One region of the Citrobacter sp. GW821-FHT07H02 genome, then DNA from elsewhere that is predicted to be linked to it. Evidence: predicted binding sites of a transcription regulator. Region 1 holds the regulator's gene; each other region holds the start of a gene.
The links. The regulator CRP, encoded in region 1, controls carbon source genes, mostly activating them, when cyclic AMP is high. The targets are predictions, from matches to a motif close to ATGTGANNNNNNTCACAT.
Positions count from the first base shown of each region.

Region 1 (4,269 bases):
GCTTCCAGAATATTCACATCGCCAGAACTGCCCGGTCCGTCATACTCCAGACGCTGCTGGCAGCGCTGGAGCGCAATTTCGCACGATTCCAGATAGCGTTGCGCAAGGTCTGGCGTCAGCATCGTATGTTCCCGCGCCAGTGTGGTCATTGCATTGATGTGCTCGACAATAAACTGGCTGTGCGTTACCCACAGTTTCATATCTGCCAGATAGTGCGCGTTAAATCCGGGTTCCTGCATGGACTGATTCAGCGAGTTGTACAGCGTGTTGTGCGCCTGATTGACACGCATACGCTGATACGCGAGCGGCGTTGCCTGTGGATTGCTGCTGAGGATCAGGCGGATGGCTTCCTGGTCAGCTTCCAGCGCGTCGTGGGCGTTTTTGCGCAACAGACCGCTCTGCCACTGCGGCCAGAGCCAGACCGTTCCGCCAAACGCGATCAGGCAGCCAATCACCGTATCAATAAACCGCGGCACAATGTACTGCTCGCCATTTAACGTCAGCAATTGCAGGGTATACACCGCAGTGACCGTAAACCCAACCGTTGCCCAGCCGTAGTTTTTACGAATGATCAGATAACTCACCAGCGTAATGACCAGCATGCCCGCCAGCGTGAAGCCTTCAGGGATGTGGAAGTGTAGCGTCACACCCGCAATCACCAGTCCAACCAGCGTGCCCGCCGAACGGTGTAGTATGCGAACCCGCGTCGCGCCGTAGCCGTTTTGCGTTACAAACAGCACCGTCATCAGGATCCAGTACGGTTTCGGCAGATGTAACGCGCTGCCCATCAGGCTGGCGATACTCAGCATTACGCTGATGCGCCCGGCATTTCGCAAAGCGGGCGATTTGAAGGACAGATAGTTTTTTAGGGCCGGGATCAGCGGGAGTCGGCGTTGTTTATCCGCCATCAGGTCGCGGGCATAGAGTGGGCGTTGGGTCCGCAATACACGGGCAATGCGGCTAAAGTGCCAGTAACAGAACTGACCCACCGGGTTATCGGGATGCTGGTTGGCGATTTTCTCCAGCGCGCCAATCTGCTTTTCCATGCTAAAGCGAGTCGGCAGGCGGTGATACAGAATGTCATCCGCCAGGATGCGCAAGCGCGCAGCGACCGTTTGCGCGTTCCAGCGAATCACCTGCTCCGCATGGCTGCGTTCGACCAGCTTTTGCACCTCTTCTGGCTGATGCAGACTGACGGAGATATGTTCCTGTAAGTCCAGCGCTTCCTGGAAGGCCCGCAGCAGGCGTTTATATTCATTATTGTGATGTGCCGACAGCATGTGCATTTGCTGGTAACACTGGGTGATGAGATCCACCGCCTTCTGTTGGCGTACCAACAAGGGCGGCAGCGCTTTTTCAGGATCGGCATGCTGGGTGAGCAGACTGTATTTGGCTTCGCAGTAGTCGGCCAGCTCGCGGTACAACAAACTGAGTGACTCGCGTAGCGGTTGTTCACGCCAGAGCCAGAACCAAAACCAGTTAAAAAGCCCGTACCACAGGGTGCCCAGGGCATAGATCAGCAACGGCTCCCAGACGGGCATGTTACCGGCCAGGCTTAGCGTGAAAATAGCGGCGATAAGCGAGGCAGGCAGGAGTCGGGCATGCAAGGCGCTGAGTTCCGCCGTCACGCCAAGAATCAGCGTTAAACCCGTCAGAATCAGCGGTAGCGGTATTGCTTGCGCGAGCAGTAGCTGCATGGCCAGGCTGCATCCGGCAAACAGCGATGCGCCAATGACTAAGCGTTTGAAAAAGCGTTTGTGGGGAGTATCAAGCCCGGCAATGTTGCAGCAGGCGGGAACGAGAGAAAAGAGCAATCCCAGATGCAACTGGCCAATGATAAGGCCGATCGCCACAGGCAAACACAGCACCAGCGTTTGCCGCAGTGCGTAGTTGATTTCAGGGTGATAAATCAGTCTTCGCCACATCGGTGCCAACAAAAATGGCGCATTACAGGGTAATACGCCATTTCGACGGGGTTAACGAGTGCCGTAGACGACGATGGTCTTACCGTGCGCGGAGATCAGGTTCTGATCTTCCAGCATTTTCAGAATACGACCAACGGTTTCGCGAGAACAGCCAACGATCTGACCGATCTCCTGACGGGTGATTTTGATTTGCATGCCGTCCGGGTGAGTCATCGCATCGGGTTGCTTCGCCAGGTTCAGCAGAGTCTGAGCGATACGACCAGTTACGTCGAGGAAGGCAAGGTTGCCGACTTTTTCGGACGTAACTTGCAGGCGACGAGCCATCTGGGAAGACAGGCGCATCAGAATATCCGGGTTCACCTGGATCAGTTGGCGAAATTTTTTGTAGGAGATTTCAGCGACTTCACAGGCCGTTTTTGCACGTACCCATGCACTGCGTTCCTGGCCTTCTTCAAACAGGCCTAATTCGCCAATGAAATCGCCCTGATTCAGATAAGAAAGGATCATCTCTTTCCCTTCTTCGTCTTTAATCAGCACTGCCACTGAGCCTTTAACGATGTAGTACAACGTTTCTGCTTTTTCACCCTGGTGAATCAGCGTGCTCTTCGACGGGTACTTATGAATGTGGCAATGAGACAAGAACCATTCGAGAGTCGGGTCTGTTTGCGGTTTGCCAAGCACCATGCGCGGTTATCCTCTGTTATAAGCTGTCTCCAGAGCCAGAAAACGACGCTGTCTCTGGGGTTGCCAAAATATGCTTCCCGCTGCCAGGGAAGGGGGCTGCTAAAAATGTACTGCAGCCTGTAATGTGATGTCCTCTGCATACATGCAGTACGTCAATGTATTACTGTAGCATCCTGACTGTTTTAGCATAGCTTTCGCCGTGTGTCTCCTGGTGTCTCGCTTCAGCATGATGCAGGTCGCCTTCCATTGCGAGATTTGTTATGTCCGCGTAATCTGTCAGGAAAATTGAAACATTGGAGTTACGAAATATGCAAGCGCGTGTGAAATGGGTCGAAGGGCTAACCTTCCTGGGAGAGTCTGCTTCCGGCCACCAAATTTTGATGGATGGTAACTCCGGTGATAAAGCGCCGAGTCCGATGGAAATGGTGTTAATGGCCGCGGGTGGCTGCAGTGCGATTGATGTGGTGTCTATTCTGCAAAAGGGACGCCAGGATGTGACCAACTGCGAAGTGAAGCTCACTTCCGAGCGTCGTGAAGAGGCGCCGCGCCTGTTCACGCATATCAATCTGCATTTCATTGTGACTGGCAATGACCTGAAAGACGCCGCCGTTTCGCGCGCTGTTGATCTTTCTGCAGAAAAATATTGTTCTGTTGCGTTGATGCTGGAAAAAGCGGTGAATATCACGCACTCATACGAAGTGATTGCCGCGTGATCTCAGGTTGCCGGAGGGCGTGACGCTTATCCGGCAACGCTGCGCATTATTCGATTTTTTTGCCTTCCATCAGTCGCTGAACCAGCGGCAGCATAATCAACTCCATCGCCAGTCCCATTTTGCCGCCCGGCACGACTAATGTATTGATGTGGGAAATGAATGAACCCTGAAGCATCGCCAGCAACCAGGGAAAATCGATCCCTTCCAGATTACGAAAATGAATAACGACAAAGCTCTCGTCTAATGACGGGATGCCTTTTGCCGCAAAGGGATTCGAGGTGTCTACCGTGGGTACACGCTGGAAGTTAATATGCGTACGGGAGAACTGCGGGGTGATGTAGTTGATGTAATCATCCATTGAGCGAACCACCGAATCCATCACCGCCTCGCGGGAGTGTCCGCGCTCGCTGGTGTCGCGGATCAGTTTTTGTATCCACTCCAGGTTCACGATCGGTACTACGCCAACCAGTAAATCCACATGGCGCGCCACGTTATGGTGCGGCGTCACTACGCCGCCGTGCAGCCCTTCATAGAACAGGACGTCGGTCGGTTCAGGCAAGGGTTGCCACGGCGTGAAGGTTCCCGGCACCTGATTCCACGGTACTGCTTCATCGTAGGTATGCAGATATTTCCGCGACTGGCCTTTGCCCACTTGTCCGTACTCGCTGAACGTTTGTTCCAGCAGGCCAAAATCATTGGCTTCGGGGCCGAAATAACTGATATGCCGCCCGGCGTCCCGCGCTTTGCGGATCGCCATGTCCATTTCCGGGCGGGTATAGCGGTGAAAACTGTCGCCTTCCACCTCGGCGGCACGCAGATTTAACTGTGAAAAAATTTTACGGAACGCGAGGCTGGTGGTGGTGGTCCCCGCGCCGCTGGACCCTGTTACCGCAATCACTGGATGTTTGGCAGACATAACAACTCCATGAATAAACACTCGTTTTAGT
Region 1 is NZ_JBWKPZ010000002.1:381,274-385,542, forward strand. Features, by position in the region: gene AC07NP_RS04885 (YccS/YhfK family putative transporter) at 1-1,925, opposite strand, end outside; gene crp (cAMP-activated global transcriptional regulator CRP) at 1,977-2,609, opposite strand; gene AC07NP_RS04895 (OsmC family protein) at 2,918-3,322, shown strand; gene AC07NP_RS04900 (phosphoribulokinase) at 3,369-4,238, opposite strand.

Region 2 (4,269 bases), on a different contig from region 1:
AAGTTGTTTTCTTTTGCTACCTGGAACACTTTCTGTACGTCATCACCAGTGATTACGCCTGGTTTTACGAAATCAAAAATTTTAGACATGTTTCGTTGTCCTGTATCGTCGGGCCTTAGAAAATGGTGCGTGCTTGCAAAGCGCGCTGAAAATTGGGCAGGTTTCCCTGCCCTTAAATGACTTACTTCTTAGCGCGCTCTTCGAGCATAGCTACTGCCGGCAGTACTTTGCCTTCCACGAATTCGAGGAATGCGCCGCCGCCAGTGGAAATGTAGGAGATCTTGTCAGCGATACCGAACAGGTCGATAGCGGCCAGAGTGTCGCCGCCGCCTGCGATGGAGAATGCTTCGCTGTCTGCAATGGCGTTAGCAACGATTTCAGTACCTTTACGGAAGTTCGGGAATTCAAACACGCCTACCGGACCGTTCCACAGAATGGTTTTTGCATTCTTCAGGATTTCAGCCAGTTGCTGTGCAGAAGCATCACCGATATCCAGGATCTGCTCGTCTTCTTTAACGTCAGAAACAGATTTCAGGGTAGCCGCTGCGGATTCAGAGAACTCAGTCGCTACGCGAACGTCAGCCGGAACCGGGATGTCGCAGATGGTCAGCAGACGTTTTGCTTCATCAACCAGATCAGCTTCGTACAGGGATTTGCCGACGTTGTGGCCTTGAGCAGCAACGAAGGTGTTGGCGATACCACCGCCAACGATCAGCTGGTCAGCGATTTTAGACAGAGAGTCCAGAACAGTCAGTTTGGTAGAAACTTTAGAACCACCAACGATAGCCACCATCGGACGAGCCGGTTCTTTCAGTGCTTTGCCCAGTGCGTCCAGCTCAGCAGCCAGCAGCGGGCCTGCACATGCTACGTCTGCAAATTTGCCGATACCGTGAGTAGAAGCCTGTGCACGGTGAGCCGTACCGAAAGCATCCATGACGAATACGTCGCACAATGCAGCGTATTTTTTGGACAGCGCTTCGTCGTCTTTCTTCTCGCCTTTGTTAAAGCGAACGTTTTCCAGAACCACCAGTTCACCGGCTGCAACTTCAACGCCGTCCAGGTAATCTTTTACCAGACGAACCGGGTTAGACAGTTTGTCTTTCAGGTAGTTAACAACCGGCAGCAGAGAGAATTCTTCGTTGTACTCGCCTTCGGTAGGACGACCCAGGTGGGAAGTTACCATCACTTTTGCACCCTGCTTCAGGGCCAGTTCGATGGTTGGCAGGGAAGCACGGATACGCGCGTCGCTGGTTACTTTCCCTTCTTTAACTGGTACGTTCAGATCCGCACGGATAAAAACACGTTTACCAGCAAGATCCAGATCGGTCATCTTAATTACAGACATGGTGAATCCTCTCGTTGATTCTTAAAGTTTTGCAAGCGCTCACGCGCCTTACCTGAAACCAATAGCAGCCATAGCTAACGTTGTGTCGAGCATTCGGTTAGCAAAGCCCCATTCATTATCGCACCAGACCAGAGTCTTAATCAGGTGCGCACCACTCACGCGTGTTTGAGTCCCATCGACGATGGCACTGTGCGGGTCGTGGTTAAAATCTATCGAGACCAACGGTAATTCCGTATAGTCAACTATACCATGAAATGCACCTTGTGCTGCTTTTTGCAGCAACTGATTGACTTCATTGGCTTTTACTGGTTTTTTCACCGTCACGCTTAAGTCGATCGCCGTCACATTTATGGTCGGAACGCGAACAGCAATCGCTTCGAATCGATCGTTGAATTGCGGAAAAATTCGCGTAATACCGGCGGACAGTTTGGTATCAACCGGAATAATCGACTGGCTCGCGGCTCGCGTACGCCGCAGGTCAGGATGATACGCATCAATCACCTGTTGATCGTGCATGGCCGAGTGGATCGTGGTGACGGTTCCGGACTCAATGCCATAAGCATCATCCAACAACTTGATGACCGGAATAATGCAATTGGTCGTGCAGGAGGCATTCGAGACAATGTGGTGTTCAGCCCGCAACTGTTCCTGATTCACGCCAAATACCACGGTGGCGTCGAGATCGTTGCTGCCAGGATGTGAAAAGAGCACTTTCTTTGCGCCAGCGGCGATATGTGCCTCGCCGTGCTCGCGGTTGCCGTAGACGCCGGTGCAATCCAGCACAATATCAACACCCAGTTCACGCCAGGGAAGCGCGTCGATACTCCGTTCGTGCAGAATGCGAATAGCATCATCGCCAACAATGAGTTGGTCGCGCTCCTGGCGAACATCCCAGGCAAAACGTCCATGGCTGGTGTCATATTTCAACAAATGCGCCATGCCTGCAGCATCCGCCAGCTCGTTGATTGCCACCACGGTGATTTCCGCCCGACGTCCGGATTCATATAAAGCACGAACCACATTACGCCCGATGCGACCAAAGCCATTAATCGCTACGCGTACGGTCATAGGTCTCCTGCAAGGCTATCCCGATTCAAATGAGGCTGACAGAGTAATCCAGCAAATCGTCGAGGAAAACCTTACCTGTCGCAAACTGCGACTGATTGATTATTTGTCGAACATTTAATCGACTGAAACGCTTCAGCTAGAATAAGCGAAACGAGGAATAAAAGGAATGATTGTCCAGCCAAAGAACGCAGTTATCTGACTTACGTCACATTTCAGCACCCACACACGTTGGTTTTATTCCATATTCCAGAATTGTGAATAAGCGTAGCAAGATCTTTTCGTTGTCGCGTTAGAAATCCTGATTTATATCAGGAAGCACAGCCACCAGCGTCTATATTATCAGCTTTACGTCCGAGTCTCGGAGTCCCCCAAAATATGACTACATCTCATCTCCCCTCGTCTGAAGCACGGTTTTATGCGCTTCGTTTGCTTCCCGGTCAGGAAGTTTTCACACAGTTACATGCGTTTATAAATCAATACCAGCTACAAGCCGCGTGGATTGCAGGTTGTACCGGCAGTCTGACCCACGTCGCCCTGCGGTACGCCGGACAGGAAGACACCACACTGCTTCGCGGAACCTATGAAGTGATCTCGTTAAGCGGCACGTTCGAACTCGCTGGCGAACATCTGCATCTCTGCGTCTCAGACCCAAAGGGCGCCATGCTGGGCGGCCATATGATGCCTGGCTGTACCGTACGTACCACGCTTGAACTGGTGATCGGCGAGCTGACCGCACTGGCGTTTAGCCGCCAGCCTTGTGCGATTTCCACCTATGACGAACTGGTTATTTCCCCCCGTTAATCCTTCACCTGGTAAGAGGTTCTTTATGGCGCGTCGTCAATTTTCCAGCCAGTCGCTGGTGCTGATTGTGATTTCTATAGCCATCAATATGATCGGCGGACAGCTCATCAGCATGCTGAAACTGCCCATTTTTCTGGATTCTATCGGCACCCTGATAAGCGCAGTGCTGTTAGGTCCCGTCATCGGTATGTTGACCGGATTACTGACCAATCTACTGTGGGGATTGTTGACCGATCCTATTGCGGCGGCATTCGCGCCCGTCGCCATGGTCATTGGTCTTGTCGCAGGATGGCTGGCCCGGGCTGGCTGGTTTCGCACATTACCGAAAGTCGTGGCCAGCGGCGTGGTGATTACACTGGCGGTCACGCTGGTTGCTGTGCCCTTGCGTACCGCGCTCTTTGGTGGCGTGACCGGCAGCGGTGCCGATCTGTTCATCGCCTGGATGCACTCTGTCGGCCAGAATCTGGTGGAATCTGTCGCCATTACCGTGCTGGGCGCCAATCTGGTCGATAAGATCCTGACGGCGGTCATCGTCTGGATGCTATTGCGACAGTTGCCGCTTCGCACCACACGCCATTTCCCAACGATGTCAGCCGTGCGCTAATGCACCCGTTCACCTCGTTAACCCTGTGGGCGTTGGCGGCCTGCTCCACGCTGCTGCTGCCCACTGACGTCATACTTCCGCTCTACAGCGGAGCCGCCTTTCTCTGTTTAGCGGGGGTGAAGGCCACACGTCAGCGGGCAAAATACGTTGCGTGGCTGATGCTTTCGCTGGGATTTGGCCTGTGGCTCGTGCACGGTGGGTGGTTGAGCGAGTGGATCAGCGGCAAGCCGCGCGATCCACAGCGCTGGGCGCAAGCCATAACGTTGTGGCTGCGGATTCTGGCGATAGTCTCCACGTCACAACTTTGGATGCAGTACGTACCGGTTCGCCAGTTTATCCGTGCGCTGTTTGCGTCTCGCTTACCCCCAGGGGTCGCCTACCTGTTTGCGGGACCGCTGCTGGTGGTAGAACAGCTCAGGCAACAGCTGTCGATCATTCACGAAGCGCAACG
Region 2 is NZ_JBWKPZ010000011.1:56,551-60,819, reverse strand. Features, by position in the region: gene fbaA (class II fructose-bisphosphate aldolase) at 1-89, opposite strand, end outside; gene pgk (phosphoglycerate kinase) at 182-1,345, opposite strand; gene epd (erythrose-4-phosphate dehydrogenase) at 1,394-2,413, opposite strand; gene AC07NP_RS12880 (PPC domain-containing DNA-binding protein) at 2,789-3,214, shown strand; gene AC07NP_RS12875 (ECF transporter S component) at 3,240-3,818, shown strand; gene AC07NP_RS12870 (energy-coupling factor transporter transmembrane component T) at 3,818-4,269, shown strand, end outside.
Region 2: epd (erythrose-4-phosphate dehydrogenase) is a predicted target of CRP. The motif match lies at 2,607-2,624, and genes of this name have one in related genera.

Region 3 (4,269 bases), on a different contig from region 1:
ATCGCCTTTGATCGGTTCAGATTTCGGACCAACCTGGATTTTCAGTTTTTCATCAACGCCGCCGTTGATTGCGTACAGCATGGTTTTCGCCAGGTTTGCACGCGCACCGAAGAACTGCATTTGTTTACCAACAACCATCGGGCTTACGCAGCAAGCGATAGCGTAATCGTCGTTGTTGAAGTCCGGACGCATCAGGTCATCGTTCTCGTACTGCAGAGAAGAGGTGTCGATGGACACTTTAGCGGCGAATTTCTTGAAGTTCAGAGGCAGTTTTTCAGACCACAGAACGGTGATGTTCGGCTCCGGAGAAGGACCCATGGTGTACAGGGTGTTCAGGAAGCGGAAGCTGTTTTTGGTTACCAGAGTACGGCCGTCAACGCCCATACCACCGATAGATTCAGTTGCCCAAATCGGGTCACCAGAGAACAGTTCATCATATTCAGGAGTACGCAGGAAACGAACCATACGCAGTTTCATGACCAGGTGGTCAATCATTTCCTGAGCGTCAAGCTCTGTGATTTTGCCTGCTTTGATATCACGTTCGATGTAAGCATCCAGGAAGGTGGATACGCGACCGAAGGACATTGCTGCACCGTTCTGAGACTTAACAGCGGCCAGGTAGCCGAAGTAGGTCCACTGGATAGCTTCCTGAGCGTTGGTAGCCGGACCAGAGATATCGCAACCGTATTTAGCTGCCATTTCTTTGATCTGACCCAGCGCGCGGTGCTGTTCAGCGATTTCTTCACGCAGACGGATAGTTGCTTCCAGGTTTACGCCGTTTTCCAGATCGGACTGCAGAGAGACGAACTGAGCGTATTTGTCTTTCATCAGGTAGTCGATACCGTACAGCGCAACGCGACGGTAGTCACCGATGATACGGCCACGGCCATACGCATCTGGCAGACCAGTCAGAACGCCAGACTTACGGCAGTTCAGAATGTCTTTGGTGTAAACATCGAATACGCCCTGGTTGTGGGTTTTGCGGTATTCGGTGAAGATTTTTTTCAGCATCGGGTCCAGTTCGCGATCGTACGCTTTGCAGGAACCTTCAACCATTTTGATGCCGCCAAACGGGATAATCGCACGTTTCAGCGGAGCTTCAGTCTGCAGACCAACAATTTTCTCGAGCGCTTTGTTGATGTAACCCGCGTCGTGAGAAGTGATGGTGGATGCAACGGAGGTGTCAAAGTCAACAGGCGCGTGAGTGCGGTTTTCCTGTTTAACGCCTTCCATCACGCTGTCCCACAGAGCTGTGGTCGCATCGGTCGCGCCAGCCAGGAAGGACTCGTCACCCTCATACGGAGTGTAGTTTTTCTGAATGAAGTCACGGACGTTTACTTCATTCTGCCAGTCACCTTTGGTAAAACCTTCCCAGGCTGTGGCTAACTTTTCATTAAGCTCGGACATGTAACACCTACCTTCTTAAGTGGATTTTTTATTTACTGCGTATAACAAACATCAAAGGACTAATGATGGTCGTTGCCACGCAGGTAAATGACCCAGTATGTCAACCCGACCAACAAACCGCCGCCGATAATGTTACCGATCGTAACCGGAATCAGGTTATCGGTGATGAAATTCATCACGGTCAGGTGAGTAAAATTCTCCGGAGCGGAACCGACAGCGGCCCAAAATTCCGGTGTTGCGAAGTCGCGGATTACAATACCCAAAGGGATCATAAACATGTTTGCGATACTGTGCTCAAAACCGCTGGCCACAAACATGGCGACCGGTAATACCATGATGAACGCTTTGTCCATCAGGCTGCGACCCGAGTAGCTCATCCACACGGCCAGGCAAACCATCAGGTTAGCAAGAATACCGAGGCAGACAGCTTCAACAAAAGTATGGTGCATTTTATGGTCAGCAGTTTGCAGAACGTTGAGTCCCCATGCGCCATTGGCGGTCATATACTCGCCAGATAGCCACATAAGTAATACGAACAGCAAGGCGCCGATCAGGTTGCCAACATAAACGTTAAGCCAGTTTTTTGCCAGTTGACCCCAGGTGATACGGCCGCTGGCCTTGGCGACGACGATCAGTACGGTTGACGTAAAGAGGTCTGCGCCGCAGATAACACAAAGAATCAGCCCCAGAGAGAAGCAGATACCCCCCACCAGTTTAGCCATACCGAACGGCATCGTTCCGGTACCGGTTGTGGCGGTAATATAGAAAACAAAGGCGATTGAGATGAATACACCGGCAGTAATCGCCAGATAGAAAGTCTTCAGCGGATGTTTCGTTGCTTTATAGACACCTGCTTCTTCGGCCACTTTGGCCATTGCAGCAGGGAGTAATAGATCAAAAGGGTTGTCAGCTTTCACACTAACTCTCTCTTTATTAAGTCGGCGACGAGATACTAACAAAGCATTATAGATGAGAATTTGATATAGATCATATCTCACCTGGCTTATAGGCCTTCAAGTCGCATGGTTTTTGCACGATTGCGATGTAATTAATTGATTTATAAAATAAAAATAAATTTTAAAAGTTATAATGTGAGTTGAATTTTTTCTCTGGACCTCTGGAAATGCAGTTAATTAAAATGGAGTAATTGACATATATAGCAACACTTACGCATTATTTTATGTAATATCAACTACCAATATTTAACCTTGTCATTACATTTATTTTTGGTTAGGCAAAAATAAGTAAAACGGGGCACTAAAAGCGCCCCGTAATATAGCTCAACCGAGTGTTCAAGCCTACTTAGAGTATGCTATTCGGTTTTATTTTGACCACCAGAGGGCTTTTGCACGTTGCAGCTTCTCATAGGCCTTCAACAGAGACTGGTGCGATGGGAAAGCCAGTAAGTCGCCGTCAACCGCCTGTAACCCATAAAACGCCGATTCGCCGCTCAATGCCGCGCTTGCCGCTTCAACGGCTTCTGCGCCATACATGCGAATAAAGGCATTCAGATATTGCAGAGGTTCACGATCTTCTTCCTGCGCCAGCAGCAGTAATGTCTGTAGGCAACGGTAGTAGTTCGCACGTTCAGCGCTGAAGACAGAGGCGTTAAACTCCATCGTCCACTCAGTCCAGATCAGCGCCTGCTCAAGGTCGCCGCCTGCCAACGCCAGCATTGCTTTTAGCTCGCCAATACGCAGCGTAGACCAACCGTTATCTGGCCCGGTTGCAAGTCCCAGCAGTTCGCGTACGCGGGTAAAGTCGTCAAAACCTTCTTCATCGAGTTGTTCGATAAGATTCAGGTAAGCTTCTTTTTCCCACTCGCTGCCTGGCAGAGCAATGATCGTTTCGCGCAGATGGCTACCCATGCTGTTGTTGGCTAACCACAGATCTTCGGCCGGGTAGATGTCAGACATGCCCGGCACAATGATACGGCAGGCATAAACACCCAGGTGCTCATAATCGGCGATGTACACTTCTTTATCTTCAGCATTGAAGATAGCCATCAGGGTAGCGAATTCTTCTTCCGTGGTGCCGGAGAAATTCCAGTCAACGAAGGGATAATCGGCATTCTGCTTAAACAGATCCCAGGAGATCAGACCGCTGGAATCGATGAAGTGAGTTTCGAGGTTGGTGTGTTCAGCCACTTCTTCATCATCAAAAGTTGGCGGAGTGAACACATCAAGATCTTTCAGACCGCGACCCTGCAACAGTTCGGTGACCGTGCGCTCCAGCGCCACGCCGAAGTCCGGGTGCGCACCGAAGGAGGCGAAGCAGGTGCCGTTGGCTGGGTTGAACAGAACCACGCAGATAACCGGATACTGGCCGCCCAATGAACCGTCATAAGCGAAAATCGGGAAACCTTCGGCTTCCAGCTTCGCGATGGATTCGACTACCGCCGGATAACGCGCCAGCACATCGGCTGGGATTTCCGGCAGGCTGATGCTTTCCGCGATAATGCGATTCTTCACATAACGTTCAAAAACTTCAGACAGCCCCTGAACGCGCGCTTCATTCGGTGTGTTACCGGCGGACATCCCGTTAGAGACATACAGGTTGCCGATAATATTCATCGGAATATACACGGTCTTGTTATCAGACTGGCGGGTAAACGGCAGACCGCAGACGCCGCGCTCTTCGTTACCGGACTGCAGGTCAATCAGCATGCTTCCGGTCAGTTCGTTATCCGGATCGTAAAACGCACGCAGACGCGCATCCAGCAGACCTTCAGGAACGTCGTCGTCTTCGGTTAACGGGAACCATTTTTCGTTCGGGTAATGTACGAACGGACCGTTGGCGATGGTGTCGCCGAGCCAGAAATCAGCAAAGAAATAGTTCGTGGACAGACGCTCAAAATATTCG
Region 3 is NZ_JBWKPZ010000001.1:577,206-581,474, forward strand. Features, by position in the region: gene pflB (formate C-acetyltransferase) at 1-1,407, opposite strand, end outside; gene focA (formate transporter FocA) at 1,467-2,324, opposite strand; gene ycaO (30S ribosomal protein S12 methylthiotransferase accessory factor YcaO) at 2,730-4,269, opposite strand, start outside.
Region 3: focA (formate transporter FocA) is a predicted target of CRP. The motif match lies at 2,383-2,400, and genes of this name have one in related genera.